DNA from 3 places in the Salinicoccus sesuvii genome. Region 1 is predicted to be linked to each of the others. Evidence: predicted binding sites of a transcription regulator. Region 1 holds the regulator's gene; each other region holds the start of a gene.
What was found. Region 1 encodes LexA, which represses DNA repair genes until DNA is damaged. Its sites were predicted from a motif close to CGAACATATGTTCG; they were not measured.

Region 1 (6,032 bases):
CGGCGAGACCCGGCTCAAGCACCATATCTACCCCCTGGTGTACCAGCGTCTCATAAATATTTCTTCTGACTTGTGCAGATGCTGAATCGTTACTGCCATGAGGGTCCAGTGTGACAGCGTCATCCATCATTGCGATGGTCAAATCGCCGCTTGCCCCCTGCTCTTCTCCCTCTGCATTATCGGAAGCTTCTCCGCCACTCGAACTCTCCTCCACTGCATCGTCAACGTCTGAATCATTTGTACATGCGGCCAGTAGCATGGTGAATATTAATACAAAAAACATCATTGAAAATCTTCTGGTCATTCAAGTTCCCCCTTTGTTATTCTGATTTAAGTATATATGAACCACAGTCTTGCTTCAATAATTATTCGAAATAATGAGAATTTTTAGCATAATGAAGTAACAATAATATCTATTACTTCATATAAAAATAACCCGCCTGCAGATGCAGACGGGTCAAATTTTATTTTTTTGAAGCTTTCATACGATCTTTAGCCGATTTTGTATCTGTCGCTGACTTGTTCATCATTGACATCATCTGGTTTATCTTCTTCTGGGAAGGCTTCTGTCCCATTTGCATCATCATCATTCTGAGCATTTCCTCATTAATCGGCGGGTTCTTTTCAAGATAGTCCATCATGTACTTTCTTGCTAAAAAGAATCCAAGGGCAACGCCACCGATGAGCGCAACTGTAACAATTACTATCCAAATCCAAGTAGCCAAACTGCTCACCTCTTTCTTCGTAGACCATAATAAAGTTTACATTAAAAGCAGGTGGTTTTCAACAGATTATTTATCGAGGACCGTACCCAATACACGCTCGACGGTGAATCCGTACTTCTCAATCACAACATCTCCTGGTGCACTGGCACCGTAAGTGTCGATTGCGTGGATTTTACCGTTCATGCCGATGAAGCGATGCCAGCCGAGACTTGCTGCCATTTCTATCGCTGTACGATTTTCAATATGGGTGTTCAATACGCTTTCGATATACTCTGCATCTTGTTTTAAGAACTGCTGCATGTTAGGAATGGAAGCGACTTTGACATTCACATTTTGCGCCTCGAGTTGCTCCGCTGCTTTAACTGCCAACGGCACTTCACTACCGGATGCGAAAAGAATGGCATCATCACCTTTGTCGTACACAAGATAGCCGCCCTTTTTGACACCTGTCTCTATGGTCTCGTAAGGAAGGTCGAGTGCTTCGACATTTTGACGTGTGAGCACGAGTGCTGTCGGTGCATCTTCTGCTTCCATAGCCACTTTCCATGCTGCACGAGTTTCGTTACCTTCTGCTGGACGAATTGTATTCAGATTCGGAATGGCTCTCAATCCCGCTAGCTGTTCGATTGGCTCGTGTGTTGGACCATCTTCACCTACTGCGATAGAATCATGTGTCAACACATAGGTCACTGGCAGTTTCATCAGGGCACTAAGACGAATTGCCGGCTTCATATAGTCACTGAATACAAAGAATGTACCGCCATATGGATAGATACCGCCGTGTGCCGCCATACCATTGAGCGCTGCCGCCATACCAAATTCTCTCACACCGAACCATACATTGCGTCCACCGTAGTTATTGTGGTCGAAGTCCTCTTGGTCTACTACATTTGTCTTGTTACTGCTTGCAAGATCGGCCGCACCGCCAAACAATGTCGGCACACTCCTAGAGAGAGCCTGAATCATTTCACTTGAAGTGGCACGTGTCGCTTTTGAGTCACCTGCTTCATAGAAAGGCATGTCCTTATCATAATCTTCCTGCAGACGGTGATTGATCGCATCATCTAGTTCTTTATAGAGCTCACCATGCTCCTCCTGGTATGCTTCCATCATCTTATTCCAAGCTTCTTCCTTCTCATTGCTTCTCTGTTTCATCGTTTCGCTGAAACGATCGTAGACGGAAGCATCAACCTTGAAAGTTTCTTCAGGATCAAAACCATAGTATTCGAACGCTGCTTTGCGTTCATCTGCACCAAGTGGCGCGCCGTGGGAAGCACTTTTACCTTGTTTGTTAGGCGCACCATACCCGATGATTGTTTTCACTTCGATCATCGTCGGCTGATTGGCTGATTTTGCTTCTGTGATGGCTTGATCGATTTGTTCCACATCGTTACCATCATCTACTTTAATATAATTCCAGTTATATCCTTCAAAACGCTTTTTAATATCTTCAGAGAAACTCTTATCAAGATCCCCATCAAGAGAAATGTCATTGGAGTCGTAAAGCACAATCAATTTGTCGAGAGCGAGGTGCCCAGCTAATGAAGCCGCTTCATGAGAGATACCTTCCATCAGATCACCGTCACTTGCTACAACATAAGTGTAGTGGTCTACAACATCATAGTTTTCACGATTGAATCTGGCAGCCAGGTGTTTCTCGGCCATTGCCATACCCACGCTCATTGCGAATCCCTGTCCAAGTGGTCCGGTCGTGATTTCTACACCTTCTGTGTGTTTAAACTCAGGGTGTCCTGGTGTTTTAGACTCATACTGCCTGAAATTCTTGATTTCATCCATTTCAAGCGCACCGCTCAGATGCAGCAGACTGTATATGAGCATTGAGCCATGTCCAGCACTAAGTACGAAACGGTCCCTGTTGAACCATGCCATTGAGTTAGGATTGAAATTCAGGTGACGACTCCATAGGGTATAGGCCATCGGTGCTGCACCCATCGGTAGACCCGGGTGTCCGGAATTCGCCTTTTCGATCGCATCGATTGAAAGTGTTCTGATTGTATTGACTGCTAGCTGATCCGTTTTATCGAATGTCATTTCATATGCTCCTTTAGTCACTGTTTTTTATCTTCTTGAATTCGCTTGAGTTTTTCAGGTGTTACATCGTTTCCTTCAGGATCGATCACTTTCGTGTTCTCGACCTGCGCCCTGAAAGATGACCTGAAGTTTTTCAAATATTCTCCCCTTAGGCCCTTCAATTCTTCCAGTTCGTTCTTTTCAATGCTACCTGTTTTCTTTTTGGCAGCTAAAGTGTTGATACGCTGTAATTTTTCTTTTTCCAACATGCTGAAACCTCCTGTCCACTCCCTTATAATTTACCATAAAAAAAAGTATGAGACCATTCTCATACTTGGCGGTTTATTCTATTAGTCCGATCAATTCCATCATCTGGTCGATTGGGGTCCGTTCCTTATAGTGTTCTTCCAGAACATCCGTTTCCTCTTCAGCCACCATAGGCGATTCTTCAGTGATTACTTCAAACTCATCTATATACACTACATTGGAATGTGTGTTCTCTATTTTATGGGAGTCGAACATGAATATAAGACCGGCAACTAGCGCAAATGCAAAAATCGCACTCAATAGCTTTAATTCCTTCATTGTCATAAAATTCCCTCCAGAACATATGTTTGTATAAACATAATAACAGAACGCGTGTTCCGGGTCAATAGAATTACGAACAAACGTTTGTAACCTGGGGATGGATATGTTAAAATCGTATATATAATGAGTCGGAGGTATATATATGAAGGCGCTAACAGATAGACAAAAGCAAATATATCAATTTATAAAAACTACCGTTCAAGAAAAAGGCTATCCGCCAAGTGTGAGAGAGATTGGAAACGCAGTGGGTCTTCAGTCAAGTTCAACAGTTCACGGACATCTCGCGAAACTACAAGAAAAGGGCTACATCAAGAGAGATCCAACTAAGCCAAGAGCAATTGAAATTATTACAGAAGAAAACGACCAGTACAGCGCAGTCATTCAAGTCCCTGTACTCGGCAAAGTCACAGCAGGACTTCCAATCACAGCTGTGGAGAATATTGATGAATACTTTCCTTTACCGGAACACTTCACAGCCAACCACAATAGCGAAATCTTCCTGCTTAATGTATCCGGCGACAGTATGATTGAAGCCGGCATCCATGATGGTGATCGCGTTATTGTGCGCAAACAAAATATCGCCCATAACGGCGATATCATTGTCGCCATGACTGAAGAAGATGAAGCTACAGTCAAACGTTTCTATAAAGAAAATGGATATTATAGGCTTCAACCTGAGAATGCATCCATGGAACCGATCATTGTCGAGAGTGTCACGGTACTCGGTAAAGTCGTTGGACTGTTCCGCTCATTCTAGCAATAAAAATGGACATATTAAAAGGGCGCTTGTGCGCCCTTTTTATTATGTCCTTCCAATGCCATCCTGTAATTGTTTTTTACTGCTGATTTCTATCTACCAAGTATTATTTTGACTTGTTCTAAAATATCTGTGGAATCTTTTGTATTGTTTTCTTGCGTTTTAGTGTTCAATTGCATCCCCTCGTTCTCTCGATCTATCAGGATGGGTAGTAGGAAGGTAATAACCATTTCCATTACACCTGCAGTGTCTACTGATAGATTCCCCTTGGGCGCATTTCGAAACGCATTTAATGGAGTACTTTTACCCCATTGGTGTCACATCACCTATATACATAGTTTTCAGTATAGTAAGGAATATCGTCATCATTATAAGCTGTGCCAACACCAAGATGTGTAAATTCAGGTTTTAGCGTATTGACACGATGGTCTAAGGAGTTCATTAGACTATGGTGAGAAAAGATCGTAGACGTGTGCCCCATCGCGATATTCTCCCCGGCCATTCTATAAGATACATCCGCTGCTTCTATACGATCTTTCAGTGTCTCTCCATCAGGGGAGTCATGATTAAAATAATCCCGCTCAGCCATATCTTCACTATGCCCAAGTGCTGCATCCGCAGCCTGCTGGTCTACTTCCAGAGGGTTAAATCCATATTCGTATCTCGTTGCATTAATCAGCAAGTGGTTCATTCTGGAATTATCTTCAGTAGGAGGATGGTTATAAAGTGTTTCGGTTTCACGTATTTCATCTTTTGAAAGCATCAGAACCCCATTCACCTTCTCTGAGTCGTGTAAATCATAGAAAAAGTAAACGTAACGGTCCTTAAGGTCATAGACTTCGTATTCCTCATTTGTGACCCTGAGGCGTTTCCAGCCTTTTTTTATCGACTCCACCGGCTCTCCGTAAATCTCTCTGACACTTTCACGATCCATGCCTTCCATATTGATTGTATCAATCGAAACATCATCGCTGTTCGTATAGGCACCTGTGACCTTACCGTCATTGATAAGCACCATTCGGAACATACCGTAATCGTTCTCAACCACAAATTGCCCTGCATATTCGCTCTCCAGCACTTCCTGATCTTCCACTTCGTATTGGGTGCCGAGATTAATTGCCACTTCTTGTGTTTGTTCACTATTAACTTCTTGTATTTCGCTCATATCATACGTCGGGTAGATGTTTTCCTCAAGCCAGCCACTGAGATAGCTGCGGTTGAACCCATCCTCAAAATCATAGGACTGTACTACCGGCGCAAGAAACGTAGAAGCGATATATATGAAAATAATAAAGAAAAGTTTGCCGAGCATGAATGCACCTCCATTAGAAAAGTTCAAAAAAAGCAATTAAACAGATGTCTAATTACTTCCATGATGTGTATATTCGGTTTGTCTTTTTTCAAAGTACTGGGGATCTACAATATTGTTCTGCGCGTCCACAATTACTACATTTGGTTCAAAGCCGGCAAGCTCTGCTTCCTCGACCTGCACATAGCTGATAATGATAATGACATCTCCAACCTGCACTTTTCTAGCGGCGGCACCATTCAAACATATTTCGTTCGAACCTCTCTCACCTTCGATGACGTAGGTTTCAAGCCGTTCCCCGTTGTTGTTATTGACGATTTGAACCTTCTCATTTGGCAGAATGTTCGCTGCTTCAAGAAGTACCGGATCAATCGTAATGCTGCCAACGTAATTCAAGTTGGCTTCAGTCACGACTGCACGGTGTATTTTACCGTTCATCATTGTTCTGATCATTTTTCATCACCATCACATTATCTATTAACCGTGTTCTTTCAAACTTAACAGCAATGAATATTATAGCATCTCCCGCTATGATTTGAACAGGATTAAGATCGGGGTGCGTAAAAATCTGCAAGTCGTCAATCGTCCCTGAAGTATGATCCATGATATGCGCTTCAATGTG
Region 2 (6,032 bases), on a different contig from region 1:
TGATACATTTGTTCCAGTCCCTCCATGAAGTGCTGTAAATCAGTTATAATCATTCTAACACAACAATTTTTTATCGACATAATATTACAGGAGGATTCACATGAAATTCGAGAGTTTCAGGGCGCGCTTTATCGTCCTATCCCTTATTGTCTGCATATCCGGTTTTTCTCAAGGGATGCTTCTCCCCCTTATTTCTTTTATTTTCGAGAACCGGGAGGTCCATGCGACAATCAACGGACTGCATGCATCAGGGCTTTACATAGGTGTATTCTTATCAGCCCTTTTTATAGAAGCACCGTTAAGAAAATACGGATTCCGGCCTATGATCATCACCGGCGGCATCATCGTTGGCATCTGTCTGTTGCTCTTTCCGGTACTTGACTCCATTTGGATCTGGTTTCTGTTGAGATTGCTTGTCGGCATCGGCGATAACGTCTTACATTTCAGCACCCAGACTTGGCTGACACAAAGTACACCACAGCACAAACTTGGCAAGGTCATTGCATTCTATGGCCTGTTCTTTTCGCTCGGCTTTATGATCGGACCTAAAGTCAGTGAACTTGTGACCATCTGGGAACCTCTGCCATTCCTTGTCTCCGGAGTGCTCACCATGATCGGCTGGCCGCTCATTTTCCTGCTTCGAGGCGCTGAGAGGGAAAAACCGATTGACTCAGGTGTAAAAGTAACTATATTCAACACATTCAAGAACTTCAAGGCCGTACTCACGACAAGTTGGATTGCTTTCTTGTTCCCAATGCTATTTGGCATTTTTGAGGCATCATTAAACAGTAATTTCCCGGTTTTTGCCATCCGGAACAATTTCCAGTTATCGGATATTACATGGATCCTGCCAGCCTTCAGTTTCGGTTCCATACTATTACAAGTGCCAATCGGAGCGCTCGGTGACAGAATCGGACGCGGGCGGCTCATTTCGGTCCTTTTGGCCCTTGGTGCAGTGACCTTTTTGTTCATGGAAGTATTTAATAACTCGTTCATCATGCTGTTGTTACTATTTACGCTAGCTGGGATATTTGTCGGTTCGATGTACTCTCTAGGCATCAGCTATATGACGGATATTACACCGAAATTCAATTTGCCTGCCGGCAATCTTATGGCAGGTATTATGTTCAGCCTCGGCAGTATTGCCGGGCCGGTAGTTGGCGGATACATTATTACAGTGACAGAAGGCACCTATTATTTCAGCTTCTTCTCAGTCGCTATAATCATAACGCTTATATTGAACATTTTATTTATGTATAGGCGCGGCAATGTGGCACAATAGAATCATGTAAAACCATATCATAAGTTTCCAGGAGGAAAAATGAATGAACAATGCACTGCTAGTCATCGACTATTCATACGATTTTGCTGCACCAGATGGCAGATTGACTGCTGGTACGGCAGCCCAAGCAATCGAAGCTGCCCTCGTAGAGAAGATTAAAACATCACATGAAGCTGGTACTCCCATCTTTTTCATGATGGATCTTCACTTTGATGATGATGAAATGCATCCGGAATCGAAGCTGTTTCCCGCACACAATATTGAAAACACCAACGGCCGCGAACTTTACGGTGAAGTGCGTGATATCTATCAACAGATCAAGGACGCAAAGAATGTATTTTTCATTGATAAGAGGCGCTACAGTTCATTTGCCGGCACACCCCTCCACCAGCTGTTGCTGGAACGGAAAATCGATGCCGTAACACTGACTGGTCTCGTGACTGATATCTGTATTATGCATACAGCGGTAGACGCCTACAATCTTGGCTATGACATCATTGTCCCTAGCGACTGCGTTGCCTCCTTTAACGAGCCTGCTCATGAAATGGCACTCGAACACTTCAAAAATGCACTCGGGGCAACTATAGAACCATAGAACGATGCATAATTCAATGATAAAATGGGAAAAGTAATATCATAATCATAAGGAGAATCAACATTATGACTCAAATTAGAATTTTTGGACACCAGAATCCTGATACAGACACAATCACTTCAGCCATCGTTACAGCAGATATCGAGCAACAACTCGGCAATGAGGCAAGCGCCTACCGCCTCGGTAATATTGGAGCAGAAACTCAGTATGCACTCGAGCACTTTGGCGTCAAAACGCCGGAACTGCTCGAAACGCTTGAAGATGGCGCTGATGTGATTCTTGTAGACCACAATGAATTTCAGCAGTCTGCAGAAAATATCGAAATGGCCAACATATTGAAAGTATATGATCACCATAGAATTGCCAACTTCCAGACGGAGGGACCGCTCTACTATCGTGCAGAACCTGTCGGTTGTACAGCTACCATCCTCAAGAAGGTATATGAAGAAAATGACCTCTTGATTTCAAAGGAAATGGCCGGACTCATGCTTTCTGCCATTATTTCTGATACACTCCTTTTCAAATCGCCGACAACAACGGAAGAAGACAGTGTTGCAGCACAGTCTTTAGCGGAGATGGCAGACATAGATATTGAGAGCTATGGTACCGAAATGCTTAAAGCAGGTGCTTCTACGAAAGATAAAACGGCTGAAGCACTCATCACTGCAGATGCAAAATCTTTCGAGATGGGCCAGAGAACGACACGCATTGCGCAAATTAACGTTGTCGATGTGGACGAAGTGTTCGAGCGCAAACAAGAACTGGAAGATGCAATCCACAGTCAGATTGATCAAGAAGGCTATGATCTGTTCGTATTGGTTGTAACAGACATCCTGAACTCCAACTCTAGAGTGCTTGCACTCGGTACAGAAGCACAGTCTGTCGAGAGAGCATTCGACGTTTCATTAGACAATAATTCTGCAGTTTTAGAAGGCGTGGTTTCACGCAAGAAGCAAGTAGTACCTCAGATCACTAAAGCATTGTCATAAGGAGGAAGAAGTATGCTGAAAAAAGAAGCAGGTAGGCTCTATCTAGAAGAAGGACACGATGTTATCGCAGAACTCGTCTACACCGAAACTGATGAATATTACGATGTAACAAGCACATATACAAGGCCTGACTACCGAAACAGAGGTTTAGCTAGGGATCTTGTTGATGAAATCGTCGAGATGGCACGTGAAGACAACAAGAAAGTGCAACCAACATGCCCCTACGTTGCTTTTGCCATCCGCGATTCAAGCTATGATGATGTAAAAATAAAATAACCATTTAAAATCCCCGCCATTTTCATGGCGGGGATTTTAAATGGAAGGAATTCCAAAAATAATAGTTGAAAGAATGAAAAAATGGTATAAACAAATACTATCTTAATTTTTCTGAAAAATCAATATTATCAGGAATTTTTATTCGCTAAATATTTTACTTATTACACTTTCCTTGCCTGTTTCAAGCCGTTCTTTGGAACAGGCATCTGCTATGCGATAGTCCAGCTCTCCAGTGGCTCTGGAGAATGACACTTCATCGAGATAATTTGTCGTCTCGGCCTGATCGAAACATCCCGGGTGGAAGATTTCTTTCAGTGTATGATCGACGATGACGCGTTCCGACGAGCTTGTACGGTCTGCCAGAGGCAGAAACAGCACAAGCATCGCAAGCAGAACAAGTACAAGAGTAATCCATATACTTTTTCTATTCATTTAGAGGAATCCGACGAAGACGCCTTCCGGTGCTTCAACTTCGCCTTCTTGACGTTCAATAGTGCCGTCCTCGTTAATTTTGAACAGCACCACATTGTGGGAACGTTCGTGAGCACAAACCAGATATTCTCCATCAGGTGTTATATTAAAGTCTCGTGGCCAGTCTCCATTGGTAGATTCGATTTGAGTACGTTTGAGCGTTTTGCCATCCGACTCAATTTCGAATACAGCGATGCTGTTGTGTCCTCTATTCGAGACGTAGATGTATTTACCGTTCGGGTGCTTGCGTATCGCACTCCCCTGGGAATGGCCGTCGAAAGACTCAGGGAGTGCAGAATACGTTTCGATTGGGAAGAATTCGCCGTCGTGATAGTTCGCAACGATGACTTCATTGGAAAGTTCCGTAAAGATATACGCATATTTCCCACCGTCTCCAAAGACAAGGTGTCTTGGACCGCTCCCTGCAGCAACTTTGCTTTCGGAGACCTTTTCAAGTCTATCTTCTTTGATTTCGAGCGTGACAATTTTGTCTGCTCCGAGATCGACAGCCGCAATATACTTGAGGTCCGGCGTTTCGACGACGAAGTGGGAGTGCGGATTGTCCTGACGTTCGTGAGGCCCGTCCCCTTCTACCTGGAAAACATCCAGTCGCTCTGTCACGATACCGCGAGAATCCACACGATACAGTCTGATTTCACCCGACAGATAAACCGCATCTACCAAATAGTTCTGATCCGATGTGAGTGTTAGATGGCACCCGGATGCCCCTTCCTCGAGACAGTCTTCGATAAAACGCAGTTCGCCTGCTTCAAAATCATTCACACCGAACGTAGCAATACCTGCTTTCGTCCTACCTTGCTTTACTGCATAGATGCGATCGTTCCTTATATCCAGGTAAGTCGCATTGGGAGATTCCGCTGCCTCTTCTACCGAAACGAGCTTGCCCGCTTCAGTATCCAGTTCAAATTTGTAGATACCTTTGCCGTGTTCTTTAGTATAGGTGCCAACATACCCAATCATTGATATTCCTCCTACAATTTTTCTATTATCTTAGCATACCAGTAACCATACCCTAAATGAAAAGAATTAATACCTCTTGAAATACAGAACATATGTTCGTATAATTGAAACAGATAAACGAACAGGCAGGGAAGGGGATGCGTATGGATTACCGTAAATTACCAATTGAAGATCTCGATTCGAATATTCCGCAAGGACGCGGAATGATCAAGTGGGCGCCCTTTGCCACTATGCCCGAACAGTTTGAGAAAATTGCTAGTATGATTGAAGATCAGATGAAAGTGGAGCGGCCGATCTTGTCAGATGACCGCCTCGAAGAAATGAACCGTATTCTGAAGCGAGCCCTCCGAGAAAAACGGAGTGTCAGAGTAGAATATTACTATGATGGCTTTCGTTTTCACACCGACTTAAAACTGATTCAAGTTGATGCATGGAGCATGGTGCTCATCGGCCAACCGATGGACAAGACAGATGAGGAAATGGTATTCATTTCGTTCATTGACGTGCTCAACGTCGTCATGATTTGAAAAAGCCACGCAGAAAAATTTCTGCGTGGCTCCAAATCAGCGCTCCAAGAAGAGTACTGGCTCTTTTTGATAGTCTGTCGCTAGCATCAGATGGTAGACAAGGACAGTAGTCGTAATGGCCCCAATGCCACCCGGCACGGGCGTAATGAATGACGTTTTGTCCTTGACTGCTTCAAAGTTTACGTCACCAACCATTTTACCTGCATCATTGAAGTTGATACCGACATCCACGACCACCGCCCCCTCCCTGACATGTTCGGGACCGATAAGATTGATGACACCTGCTGCACTGATGATGATATCTGCATCCTTGCATCTCTTGATTAAGTCATCAGTGTATACATTGCATATCGTCACTGTGGCGTTACGATTCATCAACATTAGAGAAAGCGGCTTACCAACAACGGCGCTTGCTCCGACCACTGTAACATTCTTACCTTCGAGATCAATATCATAGAAGTCGAGCATTTCTATCACGCCTGCTGGTGTACAGGGTTCCAGCCGGTTGCGTTCCCCCGTCAGAACCTGTCCTAGATTGAACGGGGTCATCCCATCGATATCCTTGATCGGGTTCATCAGCTCCACAACACGTCTCATATCGATGTGGTCAGGCAACGGCTGCAACAGCAATATACCGTTGATGGCATAGTCCTCGTTGATTTCACGAAATTTAGTTAGAAATGCCCTATTCGAAATGTCATCTGGAAAATGGAACTGCTCTGTATCGATGGACAGCTTCTCAAACCGCTTCATCGCCGCCCTTTCGTACGATATGGCATCTGATAGCTCACCAACCCTTACAAACGCGACTTTCGGTCTGATTCCATGCTTTCTTGATTCCTCTACCGCATCTTTTATACCTTCCGACAGATGTGCCGCAACTGCTTTGCCATCCATGATCGTCGTCATAA
Region 3 (6,032 bases), on a different contig from region 1:
CCGCGTGTGAACCCCTGGTGCGCATAACCTTCCGCTTCCATTATTTCAATCAGCGCATCCTGCTCAGGATAATCCGTTTTCGGGTTAACGTCCTTATCGTATTTTTGGTAGATCCAGTTCGGGTCCAGCTTGACATAAAGTCCGTTGTTCTTCTTCAAGTACTGCGTAAGCCCCTGGAGAAAGAAACGGACGAGTTCATGGTTATGGTAGTCAAGAACCGGCCCGCGGTTCGAATAGTAGAAATACTTGCCCATCACGGTCTTCTTCAAGGTGAAAAGGCACGCAGCGACTACAGTCCCCGCCTCGTCCTTGACACCAAGGAGTCGCACCTTATCCTTGTCCATCTCGCGATTCCTTTTATTTTCTATCATCTGGAAGAAGGCGGACTCCTCACCTTTTTCGATATAGTTTTTATATTGACTCTCTGTCAGCTCAACAAATTTCATCTATCCGCTACCTCCCTATCTTATCCCTTAATTTCGTCAGCGTCTTGTAGGCGTTGTATGCGGGTCCATTGACCGGTTTAGTAAAGTCACCAGCATATTCGAACACTTTAGCATTGAAGCCGCGCTTGAACTGGATGACGCCATAGTCCTCCGCTTCCTCGGAGAAGTTGCCACTGATGCCATAGAAGTTATACAGATCGATCCCCTTCTCCAGTGCATAGTTGATCATATGCCATTGGATCAAGTAGCTACCTGCAAAGTGTCTGAAATCATTATCGCTTCCTCCTGCCAGGTACACGACCTCGTGTGGCGTGATGAAGTAATAGGCGCTGGCGATTGGCAGTTCTTCACCATGCGTTTCTCTTAGTGCCTCTCCTTCAGCAAGCTTATCTTCTATATTCTTTAACTGATCTTTGAAGTTACCGATTTTTTTTGCTGCTTTCTGATTATCTGGATCCTTTTCGAGATCTTTGTTGGTCTTCTCGATGTTCTTAACCAGTGCATCCCTATCCTTTGCGATGGATGCGGTGTATTCATCCAGATTGACATACACAAGTGGAATGATGACATTATCGCCAAAATGCTCTTTGCGACTGATATAGTAGGCATCATCACGATCAACGAATGCTTTCTTCTCCGACGTATCCCGCATGAATTTCCTAAATACATCAATCTCATCAAGCTCCAGATAACGGATGTGGAGTCCATGCTTTTGAGCTTTTTTGATGTTCCGCTTCCTCAGGCTATCCATGTCATCGAGTAGCGTCTTCGGATCTTTGCCTTCGAGTTCAAGAACCGAATGCCACCGGATTTGCAGAACCGGATCAAATCCTGTAGTGAAACCATCGTGTTTGAAGCCTTGATCTTTGAAGTGGTCGAAGATATACCCATTGTCTCGGTCATTGAGGACCTCGCCATCATGATCTCTTTCCTTAATGACTTCATAGGGATCAATTCTGACGTGCATGACTTTCTTCGGTTTCAAAAATGCATGCAGACCTTCAAAAAACACATCGAACACCTGTTTATCAGCGTAATCCATCACGGGACCGCGGTTGCTGTAGGCGTATTTGAATACTTTCATCATTGGGGTCAATGTTACAAGACACGCAGCCTTGATCGATTCCCCATCCTTCACACCGACGAGATACGTCTCTACTCCTTGAGATTGCTTCAGTAGATAATTCTCTTTGGTCTGGGTGAAGTGACTGAAGTGAGTTCTGGTAAACTGGTCGAATTCCTCTATGGTCAACTCTGTAAATTGCATAATGGCACTCCTGTCAACTAATTTTCATACTTTGATTATATTATCAGATTTGCCGGGTCATCTCCATGATTTTCAAAAGACGTCAGGCAAATTCGCCCTTTGAATGCCTGTTTTGCCCACCCATCCGTCGCTTTAGCTTATAGCCGGTAACTATACATCTATGTATTATACCACTCGGGAGAGCCTATGCGTCACATACGCGAAACAAAGAGCCCCTATCCCTATACCCTTTAGGAGGAGTTTTACCTTTTATGACCAGCAATCAGGCCTTCCCGCAGTTTTAATGTAGACGGTGCCGTACAACTCAATGCCCGCATGACGGAGAGCTGGCCATACTTGACCTTGAGCCGATCGACAGTTTGCAGCAGTCGATCACGGCGTTCTGCTGCCTCTACGTCATCAAAAAGTGAAATCTGTCTGATGTGCGCCGGGATAAAATTCGTCAGTGAAATACTTATAGTACGGTAATACGCATATGGATCCGCCATAGCGCCAAGCAGCGCCCAGATCCGCTTCATAATAACATCACCGTCGTGTGTGCCGTCGTGGATGGTGAACTGCTTACGGTAGACTTTCCCTTCTGCTGTGCCGAGAGCGAATTGCACAGTTCTTGCCAGCCTTCCAGAAACTCTAAGCCGGTGCGTGACTTCGTCTACATGTTCCAAGATGACAACGTATGTTTCCTCCAATCGATAGTCCCGCATGAGTATCTGACTCTTTACTATAGAGGGGGAATGAGCGATATGCTTCTCTCTGATGGTACTGAAGTCGATGCCGTTCGCATGCAGGTGCCAGTCGATGCCAACGACGCCAAAGTCGCGCTTTAGATGGACGGGGGAATACTTTGCCAAGTCACCTATTGAGAATATGCCCCGTTCATTCAGCTTGATCTCGCTCCGTTTGTTTATCCCCCAAAACTTGCGGAGCGGTTTGATGGGCCACAGTTTCTCCGGTACATCGTGATACCGCCATTCAGCAATACCATCCATTGCGTGTTTTGCTTCAATATCGAGCGAAAGCTTACTGAGTAAAATATTTTCACCGATACCAATCGCGCAATCGATGCCGGTCTCGCGGTAAACTTCAGCCCGGATCCTTTTGGCAAGTGTATACGGACTGTCTTTGAAAATCCGGAAACTATCTGTCACATCCATAAAAAACTCATCTACCGAATATTGATGGAAATCCTGGGGCGCAACGTACCTCAGTGCAATCTCGGTAATGCGTGTAGAGTAGTCGAGATATGTCTTCATAGCAGGGTTGATAATATAGATGTCATTCCGTTGTGGAATTTCAAATAATCTAGACCCGGTTCTAATCCCGAGCTTTTTCAGTTCAGGGGTGGCTGCAAGCACCACGGCACCTGGGCTTTTCGTATCTGCAACAACCGCAAGCTTTGTCGTCATCGGGTCCAACCCCTTCAACATGCAGGACACACTGGCAAAAAAACTCTTCTGATCGATACAGAAAACATGACGATGTGGACAGATATGATAATTGTACATAGTACCCTCCCCTTAAACGGAACATATGTTCGATACCCTTTATATTTATCATATCACAAAATCTTGGAACCGAAACATAAATGATGGTAACATCCGATAATCGGGTATAAAGTGATACAATATTTCAAAGGGAGTGGGTCATATTGAAAGATATTTTCAGTTTGCTCAAACAAGGAAGTAAATCTTCGCTCATTGCATCAATTGTTAACTTCATCATTGCAGGACTTAAAGGCGTGGCATTCCTGCTCACTGCCAATGTGGCGATGTTCGCTGAAATGATGCACTCCATCGGAGATGCCATCAATCAGCTTTTTGTCTACATCGGTTCAAGCCTGTCGAAGAAGGCACCGACAGCACGCTTTCCTTTCGGTTTCGGGAGACTTGTCAACCTCGTCTGTCTATTCGCCATCATCGTCGTCGCAATATTGTCATATGAGACCATACGGGAAGGCATCCATCATATCGTGGCGCCGCTTCCGACCGAGACCGATACGACCATGCTGCTGATTAATATCGGTGTGCTTGCTGGTGCTGCACTTCTTGAGAGCTTTGTTCTGTACAAGGCCGGCAAGGAAGTGCTCCAGCAGGCAGACCAGCCATACGACGGGCTGAAGCCGCTGACAAAGAGTTTCCTTTGTATCAAACGTGCCAAACCGGCAACGAAACTCGTATTCATGGAAGATACTGTGGCTACAGCCGGTGCGCTACTTGCCATCACTGCCATACTGATTGCCCGGTTCACAGGGTTTGGCGCAAGTGAAGGCATCGCATCGGTCATTATCGGCTTGATGATGTTCTACATCGTCTATAAAGTGTTCATGGAAAATGCAGCGGGTGTACTCGGTGAACATGATCCGCATATGGAAGCACGCATTTCCCAGATTGTCCTACGCCATGCGGCGATTAAAGACATCAAAAAGTTGTTTGTTCTAAAGGAAGGAGATAGTCTGCACGTCGAAGTCGTTGCAGAGATCGATCCCGATCTCACGTCGCGGCAAGTAAATGATATACGAAACGAGATCGAAGCGGTGATCATGGAACAAAAGCATGTCACGGATGTGAATATGGAATTTGAACTGGATGACGGCCAGAGAACGTGGCCTGAGACACAAAAAGAAATGGACGAGCGGTAAAAAATAGAAAGGGATGGCCCCCGGGGGCCATCCCTTTCTATTGGTCTGTTGTGGTGTTTTCCGCTTCCGGTTCCAGTGCCTCCGGGTCTTCGAGGTTACCTTCGAGAAAATCATGGACATACTGGCTGTTAGTCTCAAAGTCAAGATCAATGACATTACCTGCATGGGGCACATCAACAAATTGATAGGTGTGCTCGATTGGCAGAGTCAGTGTCTCAATGTTCTTGTCACTTCTCACAAGAAACGACGCCATCATCCTATAAAGTTCCCCGTTACTCATGCTGGTGTTGATGTGACCGACCGCTGTACCTGTAATTTTAGGCAGCTTCAGTACATTGCCGACACTGAGCGCTTCATCTTTTAGTGCATTGATGACCTGCTGCTGGCGTCTTACACGGCCAAAGTCCCCTTCTTCGTCCTGGCGGAAGCGAGCATAATCCAGGAGATCCTTGCCGTTTAGCTGTTGCTCACCTTGTTTTAAGTCAGCATCAATCTTCTCAGACATATCCTTCTCGACATCAATGGTAATACCATTCTTATTGATGACATCAACGACGGATTCAAATGCCTGGTAATCAATCACTGCGTATTCCTCGACCTCTATGCCAAAGTTCTGCTCAATCGTTTGTCTGAGAAGCTCGACACCGCCAAGTGAATAGACAGAATTGATCTTATAGTTCTGGTAGCCCGGGATATCTACATAGATGTCGCGCATGAGTGATACGAGCTTCATCTCCTTATTCATGAAGTCGTACTGGGCAATCATGATTACATCCGTACGCTGGGCACCATCCTCCTCACGGTCGGCACCAAGTAAAAGGATATTCTTTTTGCCATTGTTGTTGTCCTCACTATTGAATTCATAGGTCTCTTGCTCTACCCCATTCTCTTGTGCAATGCCGAGCCCCGACTGATATGAAAAAAATGCATAGAGCGCTAGAACAATAAGACTGACCAACAGAATGATCGGAATGAGTGCACGCTTCCTAATCCGCTTTTTCTTTTTCACCTGATTGTGCTCCGGCCTGTCGGAGCGTCTGTATTCATTATCCATAATCATACTCCTGTCATTTATATACCAAATCATTCTAACGGTTTTTTAGTCATTAATAAAGAAATTATATTACATTTGGCCAGACGCATATACAAAAAATTGTGATACAGCGGTCCGATATAGTAGAATATCCATAAGAAATGAGGGATGAAAATGATCAAAAAACTTCTACCGCTAGCAGTGCTACTTTTGCTGCTTTTACCAAACCCAGAAGCTACAGCGGCGACCGAATGGAATGAAGCCGTTACCGTCTATGGCGCAGCACTGGAAAATGATGCACAGCTTCAAGACGCTACACGCGAGCTACTCGGCACGTCAGATGACGATAAGGTTGCATACGTCTACAGTGAGGATGTTAATCAATACATTGGTATGAACTACAGCAACGATGTCCTGAAGTCGAGCATACGCATCATTCAGGAAGATGAAGGCTATGGCCTTGATATCACCGTGGACGAAAGTATGGGAGAAATCACACAGATCACCGAAGAAACATATAAAAATGCCCTGCTTACTTCAGGTATTACCGATGCCCAGGTGGTCATCGGGGCGGCACAGGATGTAACAGGAGAAAGTGCCCTTGCCGGCATTTACAAGGCCTACGAGGAACAAGGTGAGGCAATAGAT

Region 2: a site for LexA is predicted at 4,680-4,693, ahead of ACFOJ8_RS04830 (YolD-like family protein). Genes of this name have one in related genera too.
Region 3: a site for LexA is predicted at 3,237-3,250, ahead of ACFOJ8_RS04135 (Y-family DNA polymerase). Genes of this name have one in related genera too.

Annotation. Positions count from the first base shown of each region.
Region 1 is NZ_JBHRWV010000007.1:333,273-339,304, forward strand. Features, by position in the region: gene ACFOJ8_RS07465 (glutathione ABC transporter substrate-binding protein) at 1-304, opposite strand, end outside; gene ACFOJ8_RS07470 (YneF family protein) at 465-725, opposite strand; gene tkt (transketolase) at 792-2,777, opposite strand; gene ACFOJ8_RS07480 (DUF896 domain-containing protein) at 2,795-3,025, opposite strand; gene ACFOJ8_RS07485 (hypothetical protein) at 3,099-3,347, opposite strand; gene lexA (transcriptional repressor LexA) at 3,487-4,101, shown strand; gene ACFOJ8_RS07495 (hypothetical protein) at 4,194-4,331, opposite strand; gene ACFOJ8_RS07500 (CAP domain-containing protein) at 4,424-5,413, opposite strand; gene panD (aspartate 1-decarboxylase) at 5,462-5,863, opposite strand; gene panC (pantoate--beta-alanine ligase) at 5,838-6,032, opposite strand, start outside.
Region 2 is NZ_JBHRWV010000004.1:64,124-70,155, forward strand. Features, by position in the region: gene ACFOJ8_RS04795 (nicotinate phosphoribosyltransferase) at 1-8, opposite strand, end outside; gene ACFOJ8_RS04800 (MFS transporter) at 101-1,282, shown strand; gene ACFOJ8_RS04805 (cysteine hydrolase family protein) at 1,326-1,877, shown strand; gene ACFOJ8_RS04810 (manganese-dependent inorganic pyrophosphatase) at 1,943-2,866, shown strand; gene ACFOJ8_RS04815 (GNAT family N-acetyltransferase) at 2,879-3,142, shown strand; gene ACFOJ8_RS04820 (alpha-amylase) at 3,281-3,574, opposite strand; gene ACFOJ8_RS04825 (lactonase family protein) at 3,575-4,594, opposite strand; gene ACFOJ8_RS04830 (YolD-like family protein) at 4,699-5,121, shown strand; gene ACFOJ8_RS04835 (bifunctional 5,10-methylenetetrahydrofolate dehydrogenase/5,10-methenyltetrahydrofolate cyclohydrolase) at 5,158-6,030, opposite strand.
Region 3 is NZ_JBHRWV010000002.1:286,797-292,828, reverse strand. Features, by position in the region: gene ACFOJ8_RS04145 (aminoacyltransferase) at 1-446, opposite strand, end outside; gene ACFOJ8_RS04140 (aminoacyltransferase) at 454-1,713, opposite strand; gene ACFOJ8_RS04135 (Y-family DNA polymerase) at 1,956-3,218, opposite strand; gene ACFOJ8_RS04130 (cation diffusion facilitator family transporter) at 3,362-4,351, shown strand; gene ACFOJ8_RS04125 (LCP family protein) at 4,389-5,405, opposite strand; gene ACFOJ8_RS04120 (DUF1002 domain-containing protein) at 5,559-6,032, shown strand, end outside.